3 regions of the Streptomyces sp. SP17BM10 genome follow, and region 1 is predicted to be linked to each of the others. Evidence: riboswitches for the same ligand, from Rfam matches in the RefSeq annotation. Region 1 holds a riboswitch; each other region holds the start of a gene.
The links. Region 1 has a riboswitch for cobalamin ahead of PUR71_RS18160 (ribonucleoside-diphosphate reductase subunit alpha). Riboswitches for the same ligand answer to the same signal wherever they lie in the genome.

Region 1 (5,197 bases):
GCACCAGCCCAACGTCCTGGAGTTCTCGGTCGGCTGGTGGGACCGCAAGTTCGACCGCCGGATCTTCGACACCGTCGCCCAGCGCGGCATCATGCCGATGGTCGCCTGGGAGCCGTGGGACTACCGCAAGGAGGCGAAGGAGGACAAGCTCCGCGGCGAGCAGCCCGAGTACGCCCTCTCCAACATCATCGACGGCAAGTTCGACGACTACATCAGGACCTGGGCCGAGGGCGTCAAGGGCCTCGGCTACCCCGTCGCGCTGCGCTTCGCCCACGAGATGAACGGCTACTGGTACCCCTGGGCCGAGCAGGCCAACGGGAACAAGAAGGGCCAGTACGTCCAGGCCTGGAAGCACGTCCACGACCTCTTCAAGCAGGTCGGCGCGACCAAGGTCACCTGGGTGTGGAGCCCCAACGTCGACTACGAGAACGCCACCGGTCTCAACACGCTCTACCCCGGTGACGACTACGTCGACTGGATCGGCCTGTCCGGCTACTACGGCACCACCGGCGTCGAGAAGTACAAGTCCTTCGACCAGATCTTCCAGCCGACGATCAAGGAGCTGCGGGACTTCACCCAGAAGCCCGTCGTGATCACCGAGACCGGCGCCACCGACACCTCCGGGCTCAAGGCGCAGTGGATCAGCGAGATGTTCACGCAGCTGCCCCAGCACCCCGACATCATCGGCGTGATCTGGTACGAGGCGCGCAAGGAGGTGGACTGGCGGGTCGCCGCCTCCGACGCGGCCTCGCAGGCCTACGCCGCCGGGGTCTCCGCGCCCCGCTACAGCACGCCGTGGACCGTCCGCTCGGTGCCGGCCCTGACCACGGCGCCACCGCCGCCCGCGCCCTCCCCGACGCCCGACCCCTCCCCGTCGCCCTCGGCCTCCCCCTCGGCCACCAAGCCGAACCCGCCGGCCCGGAAGCCGACCAGCACCGCCACCCGGCCGCGGTCGAGCTCCACCCCCGCCGGGTGAGCGCGCCCCAGGCCCGGCCGACGGACCGCACGACCACGCAGCAGCAGGGAGGCGAGCACCCCATGACCAACCCCGCCATACCCGGCGCCGGACCCGCCGGCCGGCGCCCGTGGTGGGCGCTCGCGCCGGCCGCCGTCCTCGCGCTGGTCCTGTGCGCCCTGCTGCTCCCCCGGGACCAGAAGGACCCCGCCGGGCCGGTGAAGGCCGCCCCGGTGGTCACCCCGCTGCCCGCCGCGACCGCCGGCGAGCTGTGCTCCACCGCGCAGAACCGTTACCCCTCGCAGGCCGTGGACTCCGGCCGCTACCTGATCAACCCCAACGAGTGGAACGCCACCGGGGGCCTGTGCATCAGCAGCACCGACGGCGCCACCGGCTTCCGGGTCACCCGCAGCGGCGTCGGCCCGGCCAGCCTGACCGATCCGCTGCGCGGCCCCGGCGCGTACCCGCACATCAGCACCCAGCTCCAGCCGGGCACCGGGCCGCTGCCGATCCCCGTCAGCAACCTGCGCTACGCGACCAGCAGTTGGCACACCACCCAGGTCGACTCCGGCGTCTACAACGCCTCGTACGACATCTGGTACAGCAACAGCCGCACCAGCTGCTCGTTCACCGAGAGCGCCGAGCTGATGATCTGGCTGCGCGGCAACGGCAAGACCCCCTTCGGCGACGAGGCCGGCGAGCTCAAGGCCGGCGGCACCTCCTACCGCGTGTTCCAGGCGCCGAAGACGGGCAGCCACACACTGATCACCTACGAGATGGCCACCAGCACGGCCTCCGTCACCGACCTGGACCTGCGGGCCTTCACCCGCGACGCCGTCCAGCGCGGCTACGTCCCGGCCGGCTCCTACCTGTGCGCCGTCCAGGCCGGCTTCGAGATCTGGGACGGCGGCGCCGGGCTCAGCAGCGACTCGTTCTCCTTCCAGGCCGCCGCCGGGCAGCCCAGCGGCGCGATCACCTCGGCCCTGCCGGGCCTGTGCCTGGACAGCCGGGTCAGCGGCGACCCGGCGGCGGTCGGCGCGGGCACCTGCGACGGCTCCCCGGCCCAGACCTGGACGATGGCGGACGACGGCTCGATCGGCCAGTCCGGCCGCTGCGTCGAGGACCCCGCGATCGGCTTCCCCGTCCTCACGGCGTGCACCTCACGGCCCGACCAGCGCTGGCGGGTGACCCCGACGGGACAGCTCGCGAACCAGGACTCGGGGCGCTGCATCGAGAACCCGGCGAACCCGGCGGCCCCCGCGGGCGCCTCTGCGGGCGGTTCTCCGGGGACGGCGACGGGCGGCTCGGCCCAGGTGCGGATGCGCCCGTGCGACTCCCGCACCGGCCAGGAATGGCACCCCCCGGCCTGAGCAGTTTATCGCACGCCAGCTCGAACAACTGTGCCGCGCGACACTACATGTGGGGCTGCATCGGATTACCGACACTAGATGTATGCTCATCCCTGCTGTCGACGCAGGGGAACCCGGTGCGAGTCCGGGACTGCCCCGCAGCGGTGTGCGGGCGGCTCAACCGAGCCTCTCCCGCGAGTCCGAGTACCTGCCGACGGTGTGCAGAGGCCCTCCCGCAGAGGCCGGCAGCACCAGCACCACCTTCCGGGCCTCGCGGGCGGGCCGGGGCTGACACCGTCGCGCGACGCCGCCATGTGCGCCCGCGCGCGTGCGCCCCTGCCCCGAACGGTCCGGTACTCCGATCACCGCCGCCGATCGCCGCCAGGAGAGAGCGCCTTGACCATCGCTGCCTCAGTTACCCTGCCCGCCCAGGGCACCGGCTCCGCCCCCGCCGACCCCACGGTCTCCGACCCCGGCGGCGCGCTCCTGCGACTCCTCACCGACCGCAGCGCCGATCTCCCCCAGGTGGACCCCGGTCACGTCGCCGCCGCCGCGCTGCGCGGGCGCCACGCCGGCTCGGACTTCGCCGAGCTGCGCGGGCTGGCCGTGGACGCCGCCGCGTCGATGATCGCCGAGGACCCCCAGTACTCGAAGCTGGCCGCCCGCCTGCTCGCGCTGGAGATCGTCGACGAGGCCAGCAGCCAGGGCGCCGTCTCCTTCGCCGCCTCCGTCGCCGTCGGCCACGCCGAGGGCCTCATCGGCGACACCACCGCCGCCTTCGTCACCAAGCACGCCGCCGCCCTCGACGAGCTGATCGACCCCCAGGGCGACGACCGCTTCGAGTACTTCGGCCTGCGCACCGTGCAGTCCCGCTACCTGCTGCGCCACCCGATCACCCGCAAGGTCGTCGAGACCCCGCAGCACTTCCTGCTCCGCGTCGCCTGCGGCCTGGCGGTCGGCGACAGCGAGCAGTCGGTGCGCGAGGTCGCCGAGCTGTACGGCCTGATGAGCCGCCTGGAGTACCTGACCTCCTCGCCGACGCTCTTCAACTCCGGCACCCGCCACCCGCAGATGTCGAGCTGCTACCTGCTCGACTCCCCGCTGGACAACCTCGACTCGATCTACAACCGCTACGCGCAGATCGCCCGGCTGTCCAAGCACGCCGGCGGCATCGGCCTGTCCTACTCGCGCATCCGCTCGCGCGGCAGCCTGATCCGCGGCACCAACGGCAAGTCCAACGGCATCGTCCCGTTCCTGCGCACCCTCGACTCCTCGGTCGCCGCGGTCAACCAGGGCGGCCGCCGCAAGGGCGCGGCCTGCGTCTACCTGGAGACCTGGCACGCGGACATCGAGGAGTTCCTGGAGCTGCGCGACAACACCGGTGAGGAGGCGCGCCGCACCCACAACCTGAACCTGGCGCACTGGATCCCGGACGAGTTCATGCGCCGTGTGAACGCCGACGCCGACTGGTCGCTGTTCTCCCCCGCCGACGTGCCCGAGCTCGTCGACCTGTGGGGCGAGGAGTTCGACGAGGCCTACCGCAAGGCCGAGCAGGCTGGCAAGGCCGTGCGCACCATCCCCGCGCAGACCCTCTACGCCCGCATGATGCGCACCCTCGCGCAGACCGGCAACGGCTGGATGACCTTCAAGGACGCCTCCAACCGCGCCGCCAACCAGACCGCGCTGCCGGGCCGCACGGTGCACTCCTCCAACCTGTGCACCGAGATCCTGGAGGTCACGGACGACTCCGAGACCGCCGTCTGCAACCTCGGCTCGGTCAACCTCGGCGCCCACGTGGCCCCGGGCGCCTCGGCCGACGACCTGCTCGCCGCGATGGACTGGGAGCGGCTGGACGCCACCGTGCGCACCGCCGTCACCTTCCTCGACCGCGTGGTGGACATCAACTTCTACCCGACCCCCGAGGCCGGTGCCTCCAACTCCCGCTGGCGCCCGGTCGGCCTCGGCGTGATGGGCCTGCAGGACGTCTTCTTCCAGCTGCGGATCGACTTCGACTCCGCCGAGGCCGCCCGCCTGTCCACGCTCATCGCCGAGCGCATCATGCTCACCGCCTACGAGCGCTCCGCCGACCTGGCCGAGCGGCTGGGCCGCCACGAGGCCTACGGCGAGACCCGCGCCGCCCGCGGCGAGCTGCACATCGACCACTTCCCGAGCGCCACCCCGCAGTGGGCCGCCCGCTGGGAGGCGCTGCGCTCCCGCATCGCCGTCACCGGCCTGCGCAACTCGCTGCTGCTCGCCATCGCCCCGACCGCGACGATCGCCTCGATCGCCGGCGTGTACGAGTGCATCGAGCCGCAGGTCTCCAACCTGTTCAAGCGCGAGACCCTCTCCGGCGAGTTCCTCCAGGTCAACCCCTACCTGGTGCGCGAGCTCAAGGAGCTCGGCGTCTGGGACGAGCAGACCCGCGACGCCCTGCGCGACGCCAACGGCTCGGTCCAGGACTTCAACTGGCTGCCCACCGAGGTCCGTTCGCTCTACCGCACGGCCTGGGAGCTGCCCCAGCGCGCGCTGATCGACCTGGCCGCGGCCCGCATGCCGTACATCGACCAGAGCCAGTCGCTCAACCTGTTCATGGCCGCGCCGACCATCGGCAAGCTGAGCTCGATGTACGCGTACGCGTGGAAGGTCGGTCTGAAGACCACCTACTACCTGCGCTCGCGCCCGGCGACCCGCATCGCCCAGGCCGCGCCGGGCGCCGCCCGCACCGCCGTTGCCACGCCGATCCCCGTCGCCACTCTTACCCCGGAGCAGGAAGCCGCCCTCGCGTGCTCCCTGGAGAACCCCGAGTCCTGCGAGGCCTGCCAGTAATGCCCCAGTCCGAAGACCGCAAGATGCTGCTCGACCCCGGCTTCGAGCTGACGCTGCGCCCGATGCG
Region 2 (5,197 bases), on a different contig from region 1:
TCGACGACCTGCCCCAGCTCGGCCAGCCGGACCCCCTCGGCCAGGCTCGCGACCGCGCGGTGGCGCAGGACGGTGAGGTCGTGCTCCTCGACCGCCATGGCCTGCACCCGCAGCCGGGAGGCCTCGGCCGCGGCGGCCAGTGCGGTGTCCGCCCCGGCCGGCACCGGCAGCTGGGTGACGTCGGCGGCGATCAGGTGCTCCCCGGTGTCGTCCGGCGGCAGGTCGTCCGGCAGCGTCAGCAGCGCCCGGTCCCTGGTCAGCAGCAGGGTCGCGCCGCAGGGGGCGCAGCCGGTCAGGTACCGCACGTTGGCCGGCCGGGTGATCAGCGCCGCATCGGCCCCGGCCGCACTGCAGTGCTCCCGCAGCCGCTCCCGCCGACCCGCGTACGCATCAGACATGCGTCGAGCCTACGAACCCCGCCCCCGATCCGCCTGCCGAGCACCCTCCCCGGGGGCGCGGCCGCGGTCTTCCGCGCCCCCGTCCGGCGCCGTCACCCCCCTTCCGGACCGATGAGCCCCCTCCGGTAGGCGGGCACGAGGTTCTGCGGGACGAGCAGTTCCCGCCCGTTCACCGTGATCGGGACGAGCTTCGGCGCACTCGCCTTCCACTGGGCCCGGCGGTGCCGCGTGTTGCTACGGGACGTCTTGCGCTTGGGCACGGCCATCGGGGTCTCCTATCGGGTGGCGTACGGGATCAGGGCCATCTCACGGGCGTTCTTGATCGCCCGGCCCGTCGCCTGCTGCTGGACGGTCAGCCGGGTGATGCGCCGGCTGCGGATCCTGCCGCGGTCAAAGATGAACGTCCGCAGCAGATCGGTGTCCTTGTGGGTCGACGTACTCGATACCCGCCGTCACCAGAGGGTTGGGCTTGGCCTTCGGCGAGTTGAGTCGTTCACGCACAGTGATGATCCTCCGGTTCTCAGGCAACGGGGTCGAGCAGGCCGTGGAAGGCATCGGGCAGGGCCTTCCGGCCGGACTCCGGGAATGGGCGGGACGGAGGTCACGTTACACCAGATGAAAATGACATCCGTTTCGGTGTACGGTCCCAATCCGGCCCCGAACCCCCCGCACCACCGACCTCCGGGAGGACCCCATGGCCCGCAGCGAACTGCGCCCCGTCATCAAGCTCCGCTCCACCGCCGGCACCGGCTACACGTACGTGACCCGCAAGAACCGCCGGAACGACCCGGACCGGATGGTGCTGCGCAAGTTCGACCCGGTCGCGCGCGAGCACGTCGACTTCCGCGAAGAGCGCTGAACCCCCGCCGAGGAGGCACCCCCGTGAAGCCCGGAATCCACCCCGCCTACCGGCCCGTCGTCTTCCGCGACTGAGCCGGCTGCCGGAGGCTCGCCCGAGAACGCGCGAAGGCGCCTCCCCAGGCCGGGGAGGCGCCTTCGCGGCGGGCGTGCTCAGGAGCGCTCGGCGCCCCAGCGCTTCTCGACCCCGGCCAGCTTCCAGTACGCGATCGCCGCGGCCCAGACCACGACGAACAGCCCGGCGATCGCGTAGCCGACGTTGTCGAGCGAGACGTCCGAGATCCAGCCGGTGACCGGGTCGGTCAGGCCCAGCTTCTCGTGCAGCACGCCGACCAGCTCGATCGTGCCGATGACGAACGCCACCGCGATCGACAGCCCGGTGATCGTCAGGTTGTAGTACACCTTGCGCACCGGATTGGAGAACGCCCACTGGTACGCGAAGTTCATGAACGTCCCGTCCAGCGTGTCGAACAGACTCATCCCCGCCGCGAACAGCAGCGGCAGGCAGGCGATCGCGTACCAGGGCAGCCCGGCCGCCGCGCCCGAGCCGGCCATCACCATCAGGGTCACCTCGGTCGCGGTGTCGAAGCCGAGGCCGAGCACCATGCCCACCGGGAACATCTGGCCGGGCCGGGTGATCGACTTGGTCGCCCGGTTCAGCAACCGCGCCATGAAGCCGCGCGAGTTCAGGTGCTGCTCGAGCTCCGCCTCGTCGTACTGCCCGGCGCGCATCGCCCGGAACACCTTCAGGATGCCGAGCAGCGCCGCCAGGTTGAGCGCGCCGATCAGGTAGAGGAACACGCCGGAGGTGGTGGTGCCGATCATGCCGAGCCACTTGTGAGTGGTCGACTCGTCGTCCATCAGCGTGTTCGCCAGCTGCGCGCCGCCCGCGACCAGGGCGGCCATGACGACCACCATCGACGAGTGCCCGAGGGCGAACCAGAAGCCCACCGAGACCGGCCGCTTGCCGTCCGCCATCAGCTTGCGGGTGGTGTTGTCGATCACCGCGATGTGGTCGGCGTCGAACGCGTGCCGCATGCCCAGCGTGTACGCCGTGATGCCGAGGCCCACCCCGAAGACCTGGGTACCGACGGCGTAGTTGTGGGGCGCCACGAGGAAGACGAGGGTCCCGAACGCCACCACGTGCATGGCCAGGATCACCCCCATCAGCCCGGCGGTGCGGACGGTGTCCTCTCTCCTCCACCGGAAGGTGGGCAGCACGGCGGGCGCGGCCTCGGGGGCGGCGGTTTCGGGCAGGGTCATCTTCGGATCACGCTCCAGCACCTCGTGGAAAGACGTTCGTGAGATGCCGTGGCCGGTCTCCTGGCTGACGGGGCTCCCGTACCCGCCTTCCCAGGCGCGCGAAGCGCCCAGTGGCGTCTGGGTACGGGCGGACTCCCCCGATCACAGTGGCGAGGGCCGCTCCGGACTGGGACCCCTGAGGGTCCGTCACCGGTCTTCCCGAGCACCACGGCGGGGAACACCGTAGGGGTCCCGGCCCGACCCTTGCAAGGCTGCGCACCTACGCAGGTGTCCAGGATCACAGGTCGTGAGCTGCCAGAATGTCCGCATGCATCTCGTACCGGCCGACCGCGCGGGCCACCGCACCATCGACGGACACCGGGTCTGCGAGGCCATCGCCGCGATCGGCGACGCCGCGCACGTCCGCTCGTGGTCCGAGCGGTTCTCCCTGCTCGCCGACCCCGGCCGGCTCGCGATCCTGCTCGCCCTGCACCGCGCCGGACCGCTCGCCGTCACCGACCTCGCCGTCGCCACCGGCATGCGCGACCCGGCCGTCTCGCAGGCCCTGCGGCTGCTGCGGACGGCCGGCGTGGTCACCGGGGACAAGGAAGGACGCGTCGTGCGCTACCGGCTCGTCGACGAGAGCATGCGCCCCCTCCTCGACGAGTGCGCCGCCGCCGACCACGAGGAGCCCACCGCCGCGGCGGGCTGAGCGGCACCTTCGAATCACCCCGGAGGACGGACCCGGTGAGTACGATCATGGCGTGCCGACCCACCCCCACGCCTGGCCCGCCGACCGCTGGAACACCCGGCCGGTCAGGGCGCGCGTACTGGCGGTCGCCCGCACCCTCACCTCCGCCACCCGGGTCCTCGACGTCCTCACCCTCCTGAACCGCGACGGCATCGAGCGCTACGCCACCGTCAACCCCGGCTCCGCGTTCGCCGACGGCCTCGACGACTACCTGCGCGGCCTCCCCGGCATCACCCTGCTGGACTGGGAGGACGCCGTCCGGCGCCGCTTCGACCTGGCCGTCGCCTGCGCCGTCCACTCCTCGATGCACCGCCTCGACGCCCCGCTCGTCGTCCTCCCGCACGGCGCCGGCTACAACCGCCTGGTGACCGAGTCCACCGGCGACACCGTCAGCGCAGCCGGCCTGTCCCGCAACGAACTCACCCACCACGGCCGGGTCTTCGTCGACGTCCTCGGCCTCTCCCACCCCGAACAGCTCGACCGGCTGCGGGTCTCCTGCCCCGAGGCGCTGGACGTCGCCCAGGTCGTCGGCGACCCGTGCTTCGACCGCATGCTCCGCAGCCGGCGCCTGCGCGACGCCTACCGGGCCGCCCTCGGCGCCGTCGACGGCCGACGGCTCGTCGTCGTCAACTCCACCTGGAGCGGGCACTCGTTATTCGGCCGCCGCCCCGACCTGCCCCGACGCCTCCTGCGCCGCCTCCCCGCCGACGAGTACGCGGTCGCCGTCGTCCTCCACCCCAACATCTGGAACCGGCACGACCCCGAGACCCTGCTCGACGACGCGCGGCGGATGGGCCTGCGCCTCGTCCCGCCCCACCAGGGCTGGCAGGCCGCCCTCGTCGCCGCCGACTGCCTGATCGGCGACCACGGCTCGGTGTCCGTCTACGGCGCCGCCCTGGAACGCCCCACCCTGCTCGTCGCCACCGGCGCCGCCGAACTCGACCCGCGTTCCCCCAGCCACGCCTTCGGCCAGGCCGCCGCCGCGCTCGACCCCGACGGCGACCTCGCCGCCCAGGTCGAACAGGCCCTGCAGAAGCAGGACCCGACCGCCCTGCGCCCGATCACCGACCTCTCCCTCGCCCACCGCGGCCGCTCCGCCGAGGTGCTCCGCCCGCTGCTCTACTCCTTCCTGGACGGGCTGGACGAGCCGGACGACGAACCGCTCCTGCCGCCCTACCCCAAGCCCGTCCCCCGCCCCGGCACCCCCGAGGGCCCCACCGCCTACGACGTCGAGGCCGCCGGTGAGGGCACCGAGGTCAGCCTGCGGCGCTACCCCGTCGACCCCGGCGACCACACCCCGCGCGGCTTCCACGCCCTCACCGACGAACACCCCGGCGACGCCCTGCGCTACACCGCCGAGGTCCTCGCCCGGACCGAGCCGCGCGCCGAACTCCCCGCCGGACGCTGGCTGGCCGACACCGCCGCCGGACTCCCCGGCCTCGCCGTCGCGGTGGCCGCCCTCGGCCCGGCCCGCCACCTCGTCCGGCTGCGCACCGGCCTCCTGCTGGAAGCCCGCGCCGAACCGGCCTGGGGCGACACCGACCCCCGCCTCGACCCGCTGCTCCTCGGCTCCGCCGTGGCCCACTGGCTGGCCGCCGGCGGCGCCCCGGACGGCCTGCCCGCACACGGACTGACCATCCGCACCGGCGAACACCGCACCCGGGTCACCTTCACGACCGGGCCCTAACGCCCTTGGAGGTCCCGCAGCCGTTCCCGGCTGCGCTCCGCGAGCGCCTCGTCCCCCTGTTCCTGCGCCAACTCGACCAGCAGCGTGTGCGCCTGCGCCTCCTTGGCGAACTGGCTCAGCGCCTCCGCCCGACGCGCGCAGTCGGCGGCGTCCGCGACCGCGAGGTCCAGCCGCCCCAGCGCACGGTGGGCGCGGGCGCGCACCAGCGGCAGCTTCATCAGCATGTCGGTGTCCCCGGTTTCGACGGCCCTCGCACGGGCC
Region 3 (5,197 bases), on a different contig from region 1:
GAGCCAGGCCGCGTCCTCGGCGCCCAGCACGTCGGCCGGGGACACGCCCTCGTCCGACTGCTCCGCGAGCCACAGCAGCGCGTAGGGGCGCAGCACCGGCTCGTCCACGGCCGCGCGCACCGCCTGCTCGGCCGTGCCGCCGGCCACCCGCAGCGCCTCGAAGGCCAGGCCGCGCACGAGCGCGTCGTCGCCCTGGGCGGCGTCCAGCAGCTCCGCCACGGCGCGGTCGGCCGGGCGGGCCGCCACCCAGGCCCGGTACTCGGCCCGGGCCGGGCCCGGCGAGTAGTCGGCGCAGGCGTTCAGCAGCTCGTAGGCGCTCTGCTCGATGTGGCCGGCCGCGGTCTGGGCGACCGTGCAGATCTCCTCCAGCTTGGCCCGCACCGCCCAGTGCCCGAGCGGTGACAGCTCGGCGGCGTCGTTCCTGCGCACGACGGCGCCGACGGCCGCGAGGCCGTCCAACATCCAGTCCAGGACGGCGGCGACGTCCGCGGGCGCGGCCGGGGTGTCGATCTGCGGCTCGCGGCAGGTGCCGCGGACGGCCGACACGGCGGAGGCGGCGTGCGGGACGGGCGACAGGCCCGCGCCCCCGCTGCCGCCGACCCGGCGCTCGTCCAGGCCGCGGCGCAGCAGCTCCAGGAGCTCGCTGTCGGCGACCGGGCCGGCCACCAGGTGCAGGAAGGAGAGCAGTTGCGGGGCCTGGTCCACGGCCTGGCCGGCCAGCACCGCGAAGACCCCGCGCAGGGCGGCCGGCGGGACCGGCGCGAGCAGCGTCCAGGCGTCGAACAGCGCGGACCAGCCGCGCACGACGGCCTCGTCGTCGTGCTCCCAGGCGTGCAGCCGCCAGCCCGGCCCGGCGCCGCCGTCGCGGGCCTCGACCAGGCCGACCAGCAGCGCCTGACCCCAGGCCTTGGCCGCGGCGCCGACCGTCATGGCCAGCGCGCGGCCCGCCGCGCGGGCGTCGTCGGGGAGCAGCTCGCCCCGCTTGTCGACCTCGCCGAGCTCCCCGGCCCAGCGGGCGATGCGGACGGCGTCCACCAGCATCCGGCGGGCCAGCGGGGCCAGCTCGGCGGGGGCGGGGAAGCCGTCCGGCACGGGGACCCGGCCGCGGCCGGGGGCGGGTGCGGGGCCTCGTCGGCGGGGTACGCCGCCCCCGCCCGGCCTGGCCCCGACGGGCCGGTGGGCCGTACCGGGGAGGCGGGTCACCGTCGCACCGGTACCGATCGTCGGTGGGAGCGGGGCATCACGGTCGCGCGGGTTCCGAGACGTCACGTCGAGCAGTCTTCCCCTTGTACCGGCCTTCTGTCACATCCGGTTGGTTGTACGGACGGGCGGGTTGTGGCAGCACCTCCGCAAGATCGGGCAACAGCGGCAAACCGCCTGGCCAAAATCGTGTGGCGGGCTCATGCCAGGCCCGTTTGCGATGGTCACGGGCGGTGTTCGAACGGATACGGAAAAGGCTGCGGCGAGCGCCGAACGGCCGACTCGCGCGGTGCGGCCGACGGGTCGGGGCACGAGGGCGACCGCCGGGCACGTCCGCCGGAAGCGCTCCCGGTGGATGCGGATCGGCCAGGTCGGCGAGAGCGGGAGCGGTGGCGGAAATCGACCGCGCCGACGTCCCGTTCCGGCGGAATCGGCTTCCGGTGCCCGGGGGGCGCGCGATGACGGGTGGGGGGAATTGCGAGAAGGGGGGACGTGGAGGCAGCGCGCAGGAATGACCGGTCGGAATGCCCCGGATAACGGCCTCCGGACCGCTTCAGAGGAGGGGGGTGAGCCAGCGCCGGAGGAGTTCCGAGTAGTGCGCGGGGTCGGAGTTCCAGAGGGCCGTGTGGTCCGCACCCGGGAAGGTCTGGAGGCTGACGACGTCGGGGCGGGCCGCGGCGAGGCGCCGGGCGGCCCGGATCGGCGCGATCGGGTCGTCCGGGCTGTGCAGGACGAGGGTCGGCACGCGCAGGTCGGCGCCCTCGGCGAGGCGGGAGAAGTCGGCCAGGTCGACCCCGGTGCGGCCCTCGGCGGCCAGCGCGCCGAGCTCGGCGACCGGCTCGGTGTAGCCGGCCCGGACCGCGCCGCGGCGGGCGGTGGCGGGCAGGTCGAGCACCGGCGAGTCCAGGACGATCCCGGCGATCGCCCCCGACCAGGCCGAGCGGGCCGCGGCCTGCAGGCACATCGTGGCGCCCACCGACCAGCCGTAGAGGATCACCCGGCCGGCGCCGCTGTCGAGGGCGAGCCGCACGGCCGACTCCACGTCGCGCCACTCGGTCTCGCCGAAGTGGCTGAGCCCGTCCGGCGAGGCGGGGGCGCCCTGGTCGCCGCGGTAGGTGACGGCGAGGGCGGGCAGCGCGAGGCGCTGGAGGACGGGCAGCACGGGGAGCGTCTGGGCGCGGTCGGCGCCGGGGCCGTGCACGAGGACCACCCAGGTGCCGCGCTTGCCGTCCAGGCGCCAGGCGGGCAGCGCGCCCAGCTCGCCGGCGGCGGCGGTCTCGGTGAAGGGGAGGCCGAGGGAGGTGGTCGGGTCGCCGAGGTGGACGCGCGGGGTGAAGCGGACCTCGGTGCCGGGGGTCAGGGTGCCCCGGTCGGCGCGGACCAGGCGGCGGGTGACGCCCTGTTCGTCGCTGTGCAGGACCTCGTCGACGACGGCGTGGCCGTCGCCGTCCCACTCCAGCGCCCAGCGGCCGGGGTGCAGGGCCGCCGGGGTGCGGTTGAAGGTGATCCGGCCGGCGGCGAGGTTCTGCACCAGGACGGGGCCGGACTCCAGCACGACGGTCTCCGGCCGCACGAGCCGCTCGGACGCACGCCGGCCGACGACCAGCACGGCGACCCCGGTGCCGACTGCGGCTGCCGCCACGACGGCTGCGGTTCCCCATCGCATATCGTTCCCCGCTCTGTGAGTCTGCTGGGGACAAGTTCACCGGCGGGTGGGGGCGGCGGCCAGTGGGATGGGCTGTACGGGGGACCGGAGAGCGGGTGCCGGACGGGTCAGACGGGGATCTCGGGGTGGGTCCCGGCCAGGAGTTCCCAGAAACGGGAGTGAGACGGCCGGTACGAACGGGCCCCCAGCCGCCGAACGCACGAAGCGCCGGGGTGGCCGCGCGCGGCCCGCTGGAGGATCCCACAGGATGTCATGCCCCTGCGGCCGCAGGGATCGGAGGTAGCGACGGCGGCGCGGACCGGCCACCGGCTGTGACCAACCCCTCCGCGACCTCGGTTGACTCCCGGTTCGGCCGCGTGATGGGATCCCAGGGCCAAACGGAGGCATGCAGAGGAAGCCGGTGCGAATCCGGCGCGGTCCCGCCACTGTCACCGGGGAGCACGCTCGAATTCGCCACGGCGGGTCAAGTGCCGCTGGAAGGCCCGAGGGTGCGTCCGACCCGGAAGCCAGGAGACTCTCGCCCCCGGTACGTCGACCCAGGGCGCGGACCCTGAGTGAGGACTCGCACGCGATGCAGGCTGCCCCGACCCGCCGAGCCCTCCCCTGTCCCCCTCCGTCGTGCGTCCGCTGACCCGCGCCGCCGCGTTCGCGCTCGGCGCCGTCGCGGGCTACCTGGCGGACGCCCGCTACGCCGATCCGCGCCGCGGTCACCCGGTGGCCGTCTTCGGCGGTGCCGCGACCCGCCTGGAGCGCCGGATGTGGCGCGACGACCGGGCCGCCGGCACCGCGTACACGGCGCTCTGCGTGGGCGCCGTCGCGGCCGGGGCGGTGGCCCTGGACCGGACGGTCGGCCGCCGACCGCTCGGGCGGGCCGCGCTGGCCGCCGCCGCGACCTGGACGGTACTCGGGGGCACGTCGCTGACCCGGGAGGCGCGCACGATCGGCCGGTCGCTGGCCGCGGGCGACCTGACCGCCGCCCGCGAACGGCTGCCGCACCTGTGCGGACGCGACCCGAGCGCGCTGGACGAGCAGCAGATCGCCCGCGCCGTCGTCGAGTCGGTGGCCGAGAACACCGCGGACGCCGTCGTGAACGCGCTGGCCTGGGGCGCCCTCGCCGGCACGCCCGGCCTGCTGGCCTTCCGCGCCGTCAACACGCTGGACGCGATGGTGGGCCACCGCTCGCCGCGCCACGCCCGGTTCGGCTGGGCCTCGGCCCGGCTGGACGACGCGGCGGGCTGGCCGGGCGCCCGGCTGACGGCGCTGCTGACGGTGGCCGCCGCGCCTCAGCCGCGGACGGCCTGGCGGGTGTGGCGGCGGGACGGTTCGGCGCACCCGAGCCCGAACGCGGGGCAGGCCGAGTCGGCGTTCGCGGGCGCCGTGGGCGTGCGGCTGGGCGGCACGCTGCGGTACGGCGAGCGCGTCGAGCACCGGCCGGTGCTGGGCGCGGAGCTGCGCCCGGTGACGGTGGACGACATCGAGCGGGCCTGCGCGCTGTCGCGGCGGGTGGGCGCGCTGGCGCTGGGTACGACGGTCGCGGGGCACATGCTGCTGCGATCGGTACTGAGGAGGGGAAGGGCATGAGCGAGCGCGGCGAGCTCATCATCGATAGGTGCGCATCGTGCGAAGCGCCTGCCGAGCGGAGCGAGGTGGGAGCATGAGCAACGCGCTGCTGGTCGCGGGGACGACCTCGGACGCGGGCAAGAGCGTCGTCACGGCGGGCATCTGCCGCTGGCTGGCCCGGCAGGGCGTCCGGGTGGCGCCCTTCAAGGCGCAGAACATGTCGTTGAACTCCTTCGTGACGGCCGACGGCGCCGAGATCGGCCGCGCCCAGGCGATGCAGGCCCAGGCCGCCCGGGTGGAGCCGGAGGCCGCGATGAACCCGGTGCTGCTCAAGCCCGGCGCGGACGGCCGCAGCCAGGTGGTGCTGCTCGGCCGGCCGGTCGCCGAGGTGGGCGCGCTGGACTACCGCGAGCGCAAGCCCGTCCTGCTGGAGCGCGCCCTAGAGTGCCTGGCGGATCTGCGCCGCCGGTACGAGGTGGTGGTGTGCGAGGGCGCGGGCTCGCCCGCCGAGATCAACCTGCGCGACCGGGACATCGCCAACATGGGCCTGGCGACGGCCGCCCGGCTGCCCGTCGTGGTGGTCGGCGACATCGACCGCGGCGGCGTGTTCGCCGCGATGTACGGGACGCTGGCGCTGCTGTCCGAGGAGGACCAGCGGCACGTGGCCGGCTGGTTCGTCAACAAGTTCCGCGGGGACGCCCGACTGCTGGCGCCCGGCCTGGAGATGCTGCACGGCCTGACCGGCCGTCCGGTGCTCGGCACGCTGCCGAT

Region 2: it holds a riboswitch for cobalamin, as region 1 does, so the genes downstream of both, PUR71_RS30630 (HoxN/HupN/NixA family nickel/cobalt transporter) here and PUR71_RS18160 (ribonucleoside-diphosphate reductase subunit alpha) in region 1, are expected to answer to the same signal.
Region 3: it holds a riboswitch for cobalamin, as region 1 does, so the genes downstream of both, PUR71_RS10275 (cobalamin biosynthesis protein) here and PUR71_RS18160 (ribonucleoside-diphosphate reductase subunit alpha) in region 1, are expected to answer to the same signal.

What each region holds. Positions count from the first base shown of each region.
Region 1 is NZ_JAQYXB010000577.1:262,066-267,262, forward strand. Features, by position in the region: gene PUR71_RS18150 (glycoside hydrolase family 26 protein) at 1-976, shown strand, start outside; gene PUR71_RS18155 (GH12 family glycosyl hydrolase domain-containing protein) at 1,039-2,325, shown strand; cobalamin riboswitch at 2,404-2,534, shown strand; gene PUR71_RS18160 (ribonucleoside-diphosphate reductase subunit alpha) at 2,701-5,130, shown strand; gene PUR71_RS18165 (ribonucleotide-diphosphate reductase subunit beta) at 5,130-5,197, shown strand, end outside.
Region 2 is NZ_JAQYXB010000656.1:5,843-11,039, reverse strand. Features, by position in the region: gene PUR71_RS30650 (M24 family metallopeptidase) at 1-398, opposite strand, end outside; gene rpmF (50S ribosomal protein L32) at 491-664, opposite strand; partial or broken gene rpsR (30S ribosomal protein S18) at 674-926, opposite strand; gene rpmG (50S ribosomal protein L33) at 1,093-1,257, shown strand; gene PUR71_RS30630 (HoxN/HupN/NixA family nickel/cobalt transporter) at 1,410-2,519, opposite strand; cobalamin riboswitch at 2,553-2,744, opposite strand; gene PUR71_RS30625 (ArsR/SmtB family transcription factor) at 2,827-3,210, shown strand; gene PUR71_RS30620 (hypothetical protein) at 3,263-4,936, shown strand; gene PUR71_RS30615 (AAA family ATPase) at 4,933-5,197, opposite strand, start outside.
Region 3 is NZ_JAQYXB010000516.1:20,167-25,363, reverse strand. Features, by position in the region: gene PUR71_RS10285 (hypothetical protein) at 1-1,092, opposite strand, end outside; gene PUR71_RS10280 (alpha/beta hydrolase family protein) at 1,754-2,842, opposite strand; cobalamin riboswitch at 3,257-3,383, shown strand; gene PUR71_RS10275 (cobalamin biosynthesis protein) at 3,485-4,447, shown strand; gene PUR71_RS10270 (cobyric acid synthase) at 4,521-5,197, shown strand, end outside.